DNA from 3 places in the Bradyrhizobium sp. HKCCYLRH3059 genome. Region 1 is predicted to be linked to each of the others. Evidence: predicted binding sites of a transcription regulator. Region 1 holds the regulator's gene; each other region holds the start of a gene.
The links. Region 1 encodes PhoB, which activates phosphate uptake and scavenging genes when phosphate is short. Its sites were predicted from a motif close to TGTCATNNANCTGTCAT; they were not measured.
Positions count from the first base shown of each region.

Region 2: the regulator PhoB is predicted to act here: its motif matches at 1,472-1,488, upstream of ACQR13_RS31315 (Orn/Lys/Arg decarboxylase N-terminal domain-containing protein).
Region 3: the regulator PhoB is predicted to act here: its motif matches at 1,180-1,196, upstream of ACQR13_RS15935 (DUF47 domain-containing protein).

Region 1 is NZ_JBNPUF010000011.1:63,773-67,045, forward strand. It holds gene pstB (phosphate ABC transporter ATP-binding protein PstB) at 1-362, shown strand, start outside; gene phoU (phosphate signaling complex protein PhoU) at 393-1,109, shown strand; gene phoB (phosphate regulon transcriptional regulator PhoB) at 1,126-1,833, shown strand; gene ACQR13_RS28340 (trypsin-like serine protease) at 1,980-3,273, shown strand, end outside.
Region 2 is NZ_JBNPUF010000015.1:47,040-50,312, reverse strand. It holds gene ACQR13_RS31315 (Orn/Lys/Arg decarboxylase N-terminal domain-containing protein) at 1-1,426, opposite strand, end outside; gene cobT (nicotinate-nucleotide--dimethylbenzimidazole phosphoribosyltransferase) at 1,570-2,625, shown strand; gene ACQR13_RS31305 (histidine phosphatase family protein) at 2,625-3,218, shown strand; gene ACQR13_RS31300 (adenosylcobinamide-GDP ribazoletransferase) at 3,215-3,273, shown strand, end outside.
Region 3 is NZ_JBNPUF010000004.1:438,281-441,553, forward strand. It holds gene ACQR13_RS15930 (inorganic phosphate transporter) at 1-479, opposite strand, end outside; gene ACQR13_RS15935 (DUF47 domain-containing protein) at 494-1,138, opposite strand; gene ACQR13_RS15940 (branched-chain amino acid ABC transporter permease) at 1,282-2,250, opposite strand; gene ACQR13_RS15945 (branched-chain amino acid ABC transporter permease) at 2,252-3,115, opposite strand; gene ACQR13_RS15950 (ABC transporter substrate-binding protein) at 3,195-3,273, opposite strand, start outside.

The DNA of each region.
Region 1 (3,273 bases):
CGTTGTGGAACGAGGTCAAGGACAAGCTCAACGCCTCGGGCCTGTCGCTGTCCGGCGGCCAGCAGCAGCGGCTGTGCATCGCGCGTACCGTGGCGGTCCGGCCGGAGGTGATCCTGTTCGACGAGCCGTGCTCGGCGCTCGATCCGATCTCGACCGCCAAGGTCGAGGAGCTGATCCAGGAACTCGCCGAAAACTATACGATCGCCATCGTGACGCATAACATGCAGCAGGCGGCGCGCGTCTCCGACAAGACCGCCTTCATGTATCTCGGCGAGCTGATCGAGTTCGACGACACCAGCAAGATCTTCACCTCGCCGAGCGATCGGCGGACCCAGGATTACATCACCGGCCGGTTCGGCTGACGCCGACGACATTGTCTTCAGGAGATCATCATGGCCAGTGAACATACCGCCAAGGCGTTCGACAGCGATCTGCAGGACCTCACCCGTCTGGTATCGGAGATGGGCGGCCTCGCCGAGCGGCTGATCGTCGATTCCGTCGATGCGCTGGTGCGACGCGACATCGCGCTCGGCCAGAAGGTGGTCGCCACCGACGCCGAGGTCGACAAGCTGCAGCGCATCATCGAGGAGCGCGCCGTTCTCACCATCGCCCGGCGACAGCCGATGGCGGTCGACCTGCGCGAGATCGTCGGCGCGATGCGCGTGGCGACCGATCTGGAGCGCATCGGCGACCTCGCCAAGAACATCGGCAAGCGCGTCGCGGCGCTGGAGAGCGACTTCCATCCGCTGAAGCTGATCCGCGGGCTCGAGCACATGACCGATCTCGTGCAGTCGCAGGTCAAGACGGTGCTGGACGCCTATGCCGCGCACGATTTGCCGGCGGCGATGACGGTGTGGAAGGGCGATGAGGAAGTCGATGCCATCTGCACCTCGCTGTTTCGCGAGCTCCTGACCTACATGATGGAGGATCCGCGCAACATCTCGTTCTGCATCCACCTGATGTTCTGCGCCAAGAATATCGAGCGCATCGGCGATCACGCGACCAACATCGCCGAGACGGTGTTCTATATGATCGAAGGCCAGCAGATCATGGACAAGCGCCCGAAGGGCGACATGACGAGCTTCGCATCGACGATCCCCGGCAACTGAGAGAGACGGTTCAGACATGGGCGCCCGAATTCTGGTGGTGGAGGACGAGGAGGCGCTGACGACGCTGCTGCGCTACAACCTCGAGGCCGAAGGCTACGAGGTCGAGACAGTGGCGCGCGGCGACGAAGCCGACACGCGCCTGAAGGAGCGTGTTCCCGATCTCGTCGTGCTCGACTGGATGCTGCCGGGCCTGTCCGGCATCGAGCTGTGCCGCCGCCTGCGGGCGCGGACCGAGACCCGGCAGTTGCCGATCATCATGCTCACCGCACGCGGCGAGGAGAGCGAGCGCGTGCGCGGCCTCGCGACCGGCGCCGACGACTACATCGTCAAGCCGTTCTCGGTGCCGGAGCTTCTGGCGCGGGTGAAAGGCCTGCTGCGGCGGGCGAGTCCGGAGCGGCTGGCGACCGTGCTGTCCTATGGCGACATCGAGCTCGACCGCGAGAAGCGCCGCGTGGCGCGCTCTGGTAGGCCGATCGATCTCGGCCCGACCGAATACCGCCTGCTCGAGTTCTTCCTGGAGCATCCCGGCCGCGTGTTCAGCCGCGAGCAGCTGCTCGACAGTGTCTGGGGCCGCGACATCTACATCGACGAGCGCACCGTCGACGTCCATATCGGCCGCCTGCGCAAGCTGCTCAATCCCGGCCGCGAGCAGGACCCGATCCGCACCGTGCGCGGCGCCGGTTATGCGCTCGATGATCGCTTCGCCAAGAGCGAGCAGGTGTAAGGGGCGATCCGGCGTGAGGACGCAGCAGGTGTGAGACGCGAGGCGGCCCGATTGAGGAGATCGCGGTCCGCTTTCCGCCACGCCGCCGCCGTCTTGATCGTGTCTGCTTCGTGGCCGTCACGATGTTTCGGTGCCAGCGGACGCCCTTGATCAAGACCATCATCATATCTCTTGCCGTGCTGCTCGGCGGCGCGGCGGGCGCCACGGCCGCCGAGCTCGAAGACGCGGTCGCGGCGGCAGGCAACGGGCAGCATGCGGCGGCGATGCGACGGCTGCTGCCGCTGGCCGCCAAGGGCGATGCGCGGGCGCAGTTCGACGTCGGCTTCATGCACGCCTTCGGCTGGGGCCAACCGCGCAACCCCGCCGAGGCGCTGGCGTGGTACCGCAAGGCCGCCGATCAGGGGCTCGCTGTCGCGCAACACTATCTCGGCATCGCCTACGTCAATGGCGAAGGTGTTGCGAGCAATTACGGCGAAGCCGGCCGCTGGTTCAGCCGCGCCGCGGCGCAGGGCTTCGCCCAGTCGCAATACATGCTCGGCCTGATGCTGCTCGACGGCCGCGGTGTGAAACAGGACGTCGTGCAGGGCTATGCCTGGCTGGTGATGGCGGGCCGTAGCGGCGTGCGATCGGCCGGCCGCGACGTGCAGCGGGTCAAGTTGACCGAGCCGCAGCGCGTCCAGGCTCAGAGTGCCATTGCGGCCTGGCGGCCGAAGCCGGAATCGGCGGAGGCCGGCATCGCCGCTCCGCGTCCGGAGCAACTGCTCGGGCTCGACCGCCACATCGGCGAGGTCGTCGATCCCACCTCGTGGCCGGCGTCGTCGATCGGCGTCGTCACCGTCGCGCAATACTCGACCGGCGGCTGGTGCACCGGCACGCTGGTCGCGCCGCGCGTCGTGCTCACCGCGGCGCATTGCGTGTTCAACGGCGTGGCGCAGGTCAGCCCCGGCAACGTCCGCTTCCTGGCCGGCATGAACAGGGGCACGCCGGCGGCATCGTCTGTCGCCGACAAGCTGATCGTGGCGCCTGATTTCGTCCCGACCCGGCACGACAGGTGGTCGCTCGACCGCTCGCCCGCCGATTGGGCGTTGATCGTGCTGAAGGACGCGCTGCCGTCGAAGCCGGTTGAGGTCAGGGCGCTGACGCGCGAGGAATTGCAGGCTGCGACCACGGCCGGAACCATCTCCGAGATCGGCTATGGCCAGGAGCGGCGCTATTCGCCGACCGGCCAGCGCAATTGCAGCGCCGGCATGACCAAGGACGGGATGCTGCTGACGGTGCATTGCCTCGCCAATTTCGGCTATTCGGGCTCCCCCATCATGGCCGAAGTCGGCGGACAGCCGGCCGTGGTCGGCATCTTCTCGGCGTTCCATGAGGAGACCCGGCTGATGTTCGCCGCCCCCGCGAGCCAGTTCGAGGCGGTCGTGCGGCGCGAGATCGCGG
Region 2 (3,273 bases), on a different contig from region 1:
TCGCCCGGATCTTCTTGCGCAACTCGATGCCGAGCCGGATCGTGTCGTCCCACAGCACCTCACCGGAGCGGCCCTTCATCATCTGTGCGCCGACGTCCAGCGAGGCGAACAGCGGGTAGAACGGCGATGTCGAGGCGTGCTGCATGAAGCTTTCGTTGAAGCGGCGATGCTCGATCCGCCGCCGCTGCCCCTTGATGTGGCGGTCCTTGACGTGGATCTGCGATGCCTGGGAGAAGCTCGCGAGCTGCTTGTGGGTCGATTGCGTGGCGATGATGCCGGGAGCGTCGGGCCCGAGATCGCCGAGGCCCATGGCGAAGCGGCCGGCGTAGAGCGGGTGGAATTTCATGAAGCCCGCCCAGGCCTCGTCGAACATGATGTAGTCGCAGAGGTGCCCGATCCGCTTCAGGATCATCTCGGCGCTGTGGATCGTGCCGTCATAGGTGCACTGCTCGACCACCGCGACGCGGAACGGGCGCGGCTTGCGCCAGGCGTCAGGATCCTTGACCAGCGGGTTGTCGCGGATCTGTTGCCGGAGGTGCTCCTCATCGAGCAGATCCCAGCGCATCGGGCCGATCAGGCCCCAGGGGTTGCGAACCGTTGGGACGTAGATCGGGACTCCGCCGGAGATCAGCAGCGCGCCGTGATGGGCGGCCTTGTGGTTGTTGCGGTCGAACAGCACGAGGTCGCCGTCGGTGACCAGGGCCCCGAGCACGACCTTGTTGGAGGTCGAGGTACCGTTGAGGACGAAATAGGTCTTCTCGGCGCCAAAGATCTGCGCCGCTTCCTTCTGCGCGCGCAGCGCCGGCCCCTCATGGGTCAGGAGATCGCCGAGATCGAGCACGGAATTGTCGAGGTCGTCCCGGAACACGGCCTCGCCGAGATGCTCGACGAAGACCCGGCCGATCGGGCTGCGGCTATAGAACACGCCGCCATTGTGCCCGGGGCAGGTCCAGAGCTGGTTGCCTTCCTCGGCGTAGTCGACGAGCGCGCCGAAGAATGGCGTCTTCAGTGTCTCGGCATATTGCTTCAGCCGGCTGACCAGGTTCTTGGCGATGAAGGCGGGCGTCTCCTCCGACAGGAAGACATAGCCGTCGATGAAGTCGAGCACCTCGACCGGCAGATCCTCGAACCGCTTGCGGCGGATCAGGAGGATGATCGGGAAGTCCAGTCCGCGACGGCGCATCAGGTTGATCAGCGACGCCGTCTTGCCTTCCAGGCCCTTCTTGCCCCAATCGACGACCATGCAGCCGATCGCGGCATCCGTCTGCACGGCGATCTCGGCGTCCTCCAGCTTGCGGGCGCGCACCACCTCGAAGCCCGAGCGCTGGATCTCCTCGATGATCTGGTTGAAGCGGACGCCCGCAAGGTCGTCGGTCTCGAAGACGGGCGCGGCGAACAGGAAGGTGAAACGGCGGAAGTATTCCATGAGAGTCTTTCGGGCTGCGTGGGCAGCCACCTGTCGTCACGTTCGATGACGGTTCGATGACAATAGGGCGCCTCACGGAGCTTGTCTCGGCCGCCTCGCAGTGGCAATCGTCCTGAACCCGAGTGATGCTGAAAGGATCCGTGGTGCTTCCCGAATGGATCAGCCTTGATTGTGTGGCCCCGTCCGAGCTCCATCGGCAGGCGGCGCTGGAACGCCAGGCCCAGTTGACCAAGCCGATTGGCGCCCTTGGGCGATTGGAGCAGGTGGCGGTCGAGCTGGCGGCGCTGCAGGCGTTGGAGCGGCCGGGGGCCGATAGGGTCCCGGTGGTGCTGTTCGCGGGGGACCATGGCATCGCGGCACGGGGCGTGTCGGCGTATCCGCCGGAAGTGACGGTGCAGATGCTGCACAACTTCGCGGCCGGTGGCGCGGCGATCTCGGTGCTGGTGCGCAGCCTGGGCTGTCCGCTCGAGGTGGTCGATGTCGGTACGCTGGCGGATGAGCCGGTGCCCGGTGTCGTCGTCGACAAGCCGCGGCGCGGCACGCGCGACTTCAGCACCGGGGCGGCGCTGACGCCGGAGGAGGTCGCGTTCGCGGCCGACGCCGGACGGCGCGCGGTGGCGCGGCAGGCCGATCACGCGCCGCAGCTCGTGATCTTCGGCGAGATGGGGATCGGCAACACGACGTCGGCGGCAGCCATCGCCGCCGCGCTGCTGTCATGCGCGCCCGCGGACATCGTCGGCAGTGGCACCGGGCTCGACGCCGCCGGGCGGGCGAGGAAGGCTGCGGTGATTGCCGATGCGTTGGGGCGACACGGGCTCACGGCGGGAGCGGCCGTCGCGGACGTCCTGGCTGCCGTCGGCGGCTTCGAGATCATTGCGATGGCCGGCGCGATCGTCGCCGCCGCGCAGCGGCGCTGGCCGGTGCTGGTCGACGGCTTCATCGTCTCGGTCGCGGCGCTGGTCGCCGTCCGCCTCAATCCCTCCTGCCGTCCGTGGCTGCTGTTCTCGCATCGCTCGGCCGAGCGCGGCCACGCCATCGTGCTCGACGCGCTCGGTGCCCGTCCGCTGATCGACCTCGATCTGCGGCTCGGCGAGGCCTCGGGCGCCGCCACTGCGCTGCCGATCATCCGATTGGCCTGCGCGCTCCACGGGGGCATGGCCACCTTTGCGGAGGCCGCCGTCTCGGGAGCCAAGTCCTGATGCGGATCGATCTGCTGCGGCACGGGACGACAGGACGGGACGGCCATCTCGACGGCCGCACCGACCCGCCGCTCAGCGAGCCCGGCTGGGATCAATTCCGGCGGCAGACGCGGAGTCGGATCTGGCGCAGCGTCGTCAGCTCGCCGTTGGCGCGCGCACGTGCGGCAGCGGAGGATTATGCCCGGCTGACCGGCTGCGCGCTGGACATCGACGCGGATTGGAGCGAGCTCGATTTCGGCCTCTGGGACGGGCGGACGCATCGCGACATCGCCGCGGAGCCCGGAGGCGAAGCCTTGCTCGACACCTTCCATGCCGATGCTGAGGTCCGGGCGCCGGGCGGTGAGAGCTGGTCCGATTTGCAGGCGCGAGTGGCGCGCGCAACACATCGTATCCTTACCCGGCCCGAGCCTGCGCCGGTTCTGGTGGTTGCGCATGGCGGCGCCATGCGCGCAGCGCTCTCGCATCTGCTCGGCTGGCCGCTGCGCCAGCTGTGGAGCCTGCGCATCCGGCCCGGCACGCGGATCACGCTCGAAGCCGGGCAGGGCGGTGATGGTGTATCTTGGGGCGAAATCGTCGAGATCATCCAGCCATGAGTCTGCGTGAATTCTGGATCGCATTGCAGTTCCTGACACGGCTGCCGACACCGCG
Region 3 (3,273 bases), on a different contig from region 1:
GACACGATCGCGACCAGGATCATCGCCAGCACCAGCCCGACCAGCGGCGACAGCACGATCGCCAGCACGGTCTTGGACAGGCCGCTCCACACGGTGGCCGAGATGCCGGCCTTGGCGACCCCTGCCCCGACCAGCCCGCCGATCAGCGCATGCGAGCTCGACGACGGAATGCCGGCCGCCCAGGTGACCAGGTTCCAGACGATGGCGCCGACCAGCGCAGCGAAGATCACCTGCGCGTCGACGATCGCGGGATCGATGATGCCGGTGCCGATGGTCTGGGCGACGTGGAGGCCGAACACGCCGAACGCCACGAAGTTGAAGAATGCGGCCCAGAACACCGCATATTGCGGCCGCAGCACGCGGGTCGAAACGATGGTCGCGATCGAGTTGGCGGCGTCGTGCAGGCCGTTGAGGAAATCGAAGGCGAGTGCGACGGCGATGAGGCCGACCAGGATCGGAAGGCCGAGTTGAGCGTCCACGGCGCGGCCCTACCCTAGACCTGTTCGATCATGATCGAATTGATCTCGTTGGCGACGTCGTCGAAGCGGTCGGCGACCTTCTCCAGATGGTCATAGATCTCGGCGCCGACGATGAAATCCATCGTGTTGGCGTTGCGGTGCTTGAGGAACAGCTCCTTCAGCCCGATGTCGTGGAGATCGTCGACCCGTCCCTCGAGCTTGGTCATCTCCTCGGTGATCGCGGTGATCATCGGCACGTTCTGACCGATCGCCTGCAACAGCGGCAACGCCTTTCCGATCAGGTTGGCGCAGTCGACCAGCAAGGTGCCCATCTCGCGCATGGTCGGCTCGAACTCCTTGACCTCGAACAGCACCACGGCCTTGGCGGTCTGCTGCATCTGGTCGATGGCGTCGTCCATCGAGGTGATCAGGTTCTTGATGTCGCCGCGGTCGAATGGGGTGATGAAAGTGCGGCGGACAGCGGTCAGCACTTCGCGGGTGATGTTGTCGGCCTCGTTCTCGAGCTGGCTGACGCGCTGGCAATGCCTGAGGATGTCGTCGCCGCCCTGCAGCATGTCCTGCAGCGCATGGGCGCCTTGAATCACCACCTTGTTGTGGCGGGCGAACAAATCGAAAAACCGCTCCTCCCGCGGGAGGACGGCGCGAAACCAGTGCAGCATGGGACGAGATCCATCCATTCCGAAACGGGCCAGGGCCGGCCCGTCACAGAACTGTCATACTCCGGATCGCGCACCAGCAGAAGCGGTGGCCGGATCATCCACCGCTTTCTGCCCTTCCGATGATCTCTTTTCAGATCAATGACTTAGAGGGATCGCTTGAACAGATGGGCGATTTCCCCGACGACGCCGCGGCGGAAGGTGAGCACGCAGGCGACGAAGATCACGCCCTGGATCACCGTCACCCACTGGCCGAACCCGGACAGATATTGCTGCATGCCGACGATCACGAACGCGCCGACGACGGGGCCGAACACGGTGCCGAGCCCACCGACCAGGGTCATGAGCACGATCTGGCCGGACATCCCGACCTCGACGTCGGTCAGCGAGGCATTCTGGGCGACGAACACCTTCAGCGCACCGGCGAGGCCCGCCAGCGTCCCCGACAGGATGAAGGCGAGCAGCTTGTAATGGTCGGTCTTGTAGCCCAGCGAGATCGCGCGCTGCTCGTTCTCACGGATCGATTTCAGCACCTCGCCGAACGGCGAGTTGATGGTGCGGAAGATCAGCAGGAAGCCGGCGAGGAAGCCGACCAGCACGACGTAATAGAGCACCGTCGGCTTGGACAGGTCGAGGATGCCGAACATCCGGCCCTGCGGAATGCCCTGGATGCCGTCCTCGCCATGGGTGAACGGCGCCTGCAGATAGATGAAGTACAGGAGTTGCGACAGCGCCAGGGTGATCATCGCGAAATAGATGCCCTGGCGTCGGATCGAGATGTAGCCGGTGATCACCGACAGGACGAACGATCCGGCGACGCCCGTCAGGATGCCGAGCTCGGGCGGCAGCCCCCACACCTTCAGCGCGTGGGCACTGCAATAGCCGGCCGTTCCCAGGAACATCGCATGGCCGAACGACAGCAGGCCGCCATAGCCGATCAGGAGGTTGAAGGCGCAGGCCAGCAGCGCGAAGCACAGCGCCTGCATGACGAAGAACGGGTACAGCCCGGTCCACGGCACGATCGCCAGCAGCGCTGTCATGATGACGAACACGATCATCTCATCGCGCATCGCGCGCGGGGTGATCGGCAGGGTTGCGTCGGTGATGGATGTCATGTCAGGCCGCTCGTCCGGTCAGACCCGTCGGCTTCACCAGCAGCACCAGGACCATCAGAACGAAGACCACGGTGTTGGAAGCCTCGGGATAGAAATATTTGGTCAGTCCCTCAATCACGCCGAGCAGGAAGCCGGTGATGATCGAGCCCATGATCGAACCCATGCCGCCGATCACGACCACCGCGAACACCACGATGATGATGTGCTCGCCCATCAGCGGCCGCACCTGGTTGATCGGCGCCGACAACACGCCGGCCAGCGCCGCGAGCCCGACGCCGAGGCCGTAGGTCAGCGTGATCATGCGCGGCACGTTGATGCCGAACGCCCGCACCAATGTCGGATTCTCGGTGGCCGCGCGCAGGTAGGCGCCGAGCCGGGTCCGCTCGATCAGGAACCAGGTCGCCAGACAGACGACCAGGGAGAATATGACGACCCAGCCGCGATAGACCGGCAGATACATGAAGCCGAGGTTCATGCCGCCGCGGAGCTGATCCGGGATCGCATAAGGCAGGCCGGACGAGCCGAAGAAGTTCTGGAACACGCCCTGGATGATCAGCGCCAGTCCGAACGTCAGCAGCAGTCCGTAGAGATGGTCGAGCCCGGCAATCCATTGCAGCATGGTGCGCTCGAGGACCATGCCGAAGATGCCGACGATGATCGGCGCCAGCAGCAGCGCCCACCAATAATTGATGCCGCCGAGGTTCAGCAGGAAATAGGCGCAGAACGCGCCCATCATGTAGAGCGCGCCATGGGCGAAATTGATGATGTTGAGCATGCCGAAGATGACGGCAAGCCCGAGACTGAGCAGCGCGTAGAACGAGCCGTTGATCAGTCCGACCAGGAGCTGTGCGTAGAGGGCCTGCATCGTCTTGTTTCTGTTTTCTCTCGGCGTTTCCCAGAAGATGGCGGCCCCGGCGACGTTCAGCCGCCGGAGCCACAGCGGTTCATTTCTTCAACAAGGCGCACGCGCTCTTGTCGAGCGGCGTGAAGGCCTGGTCGCCCGGTACCGAGCCGACCAGCTTG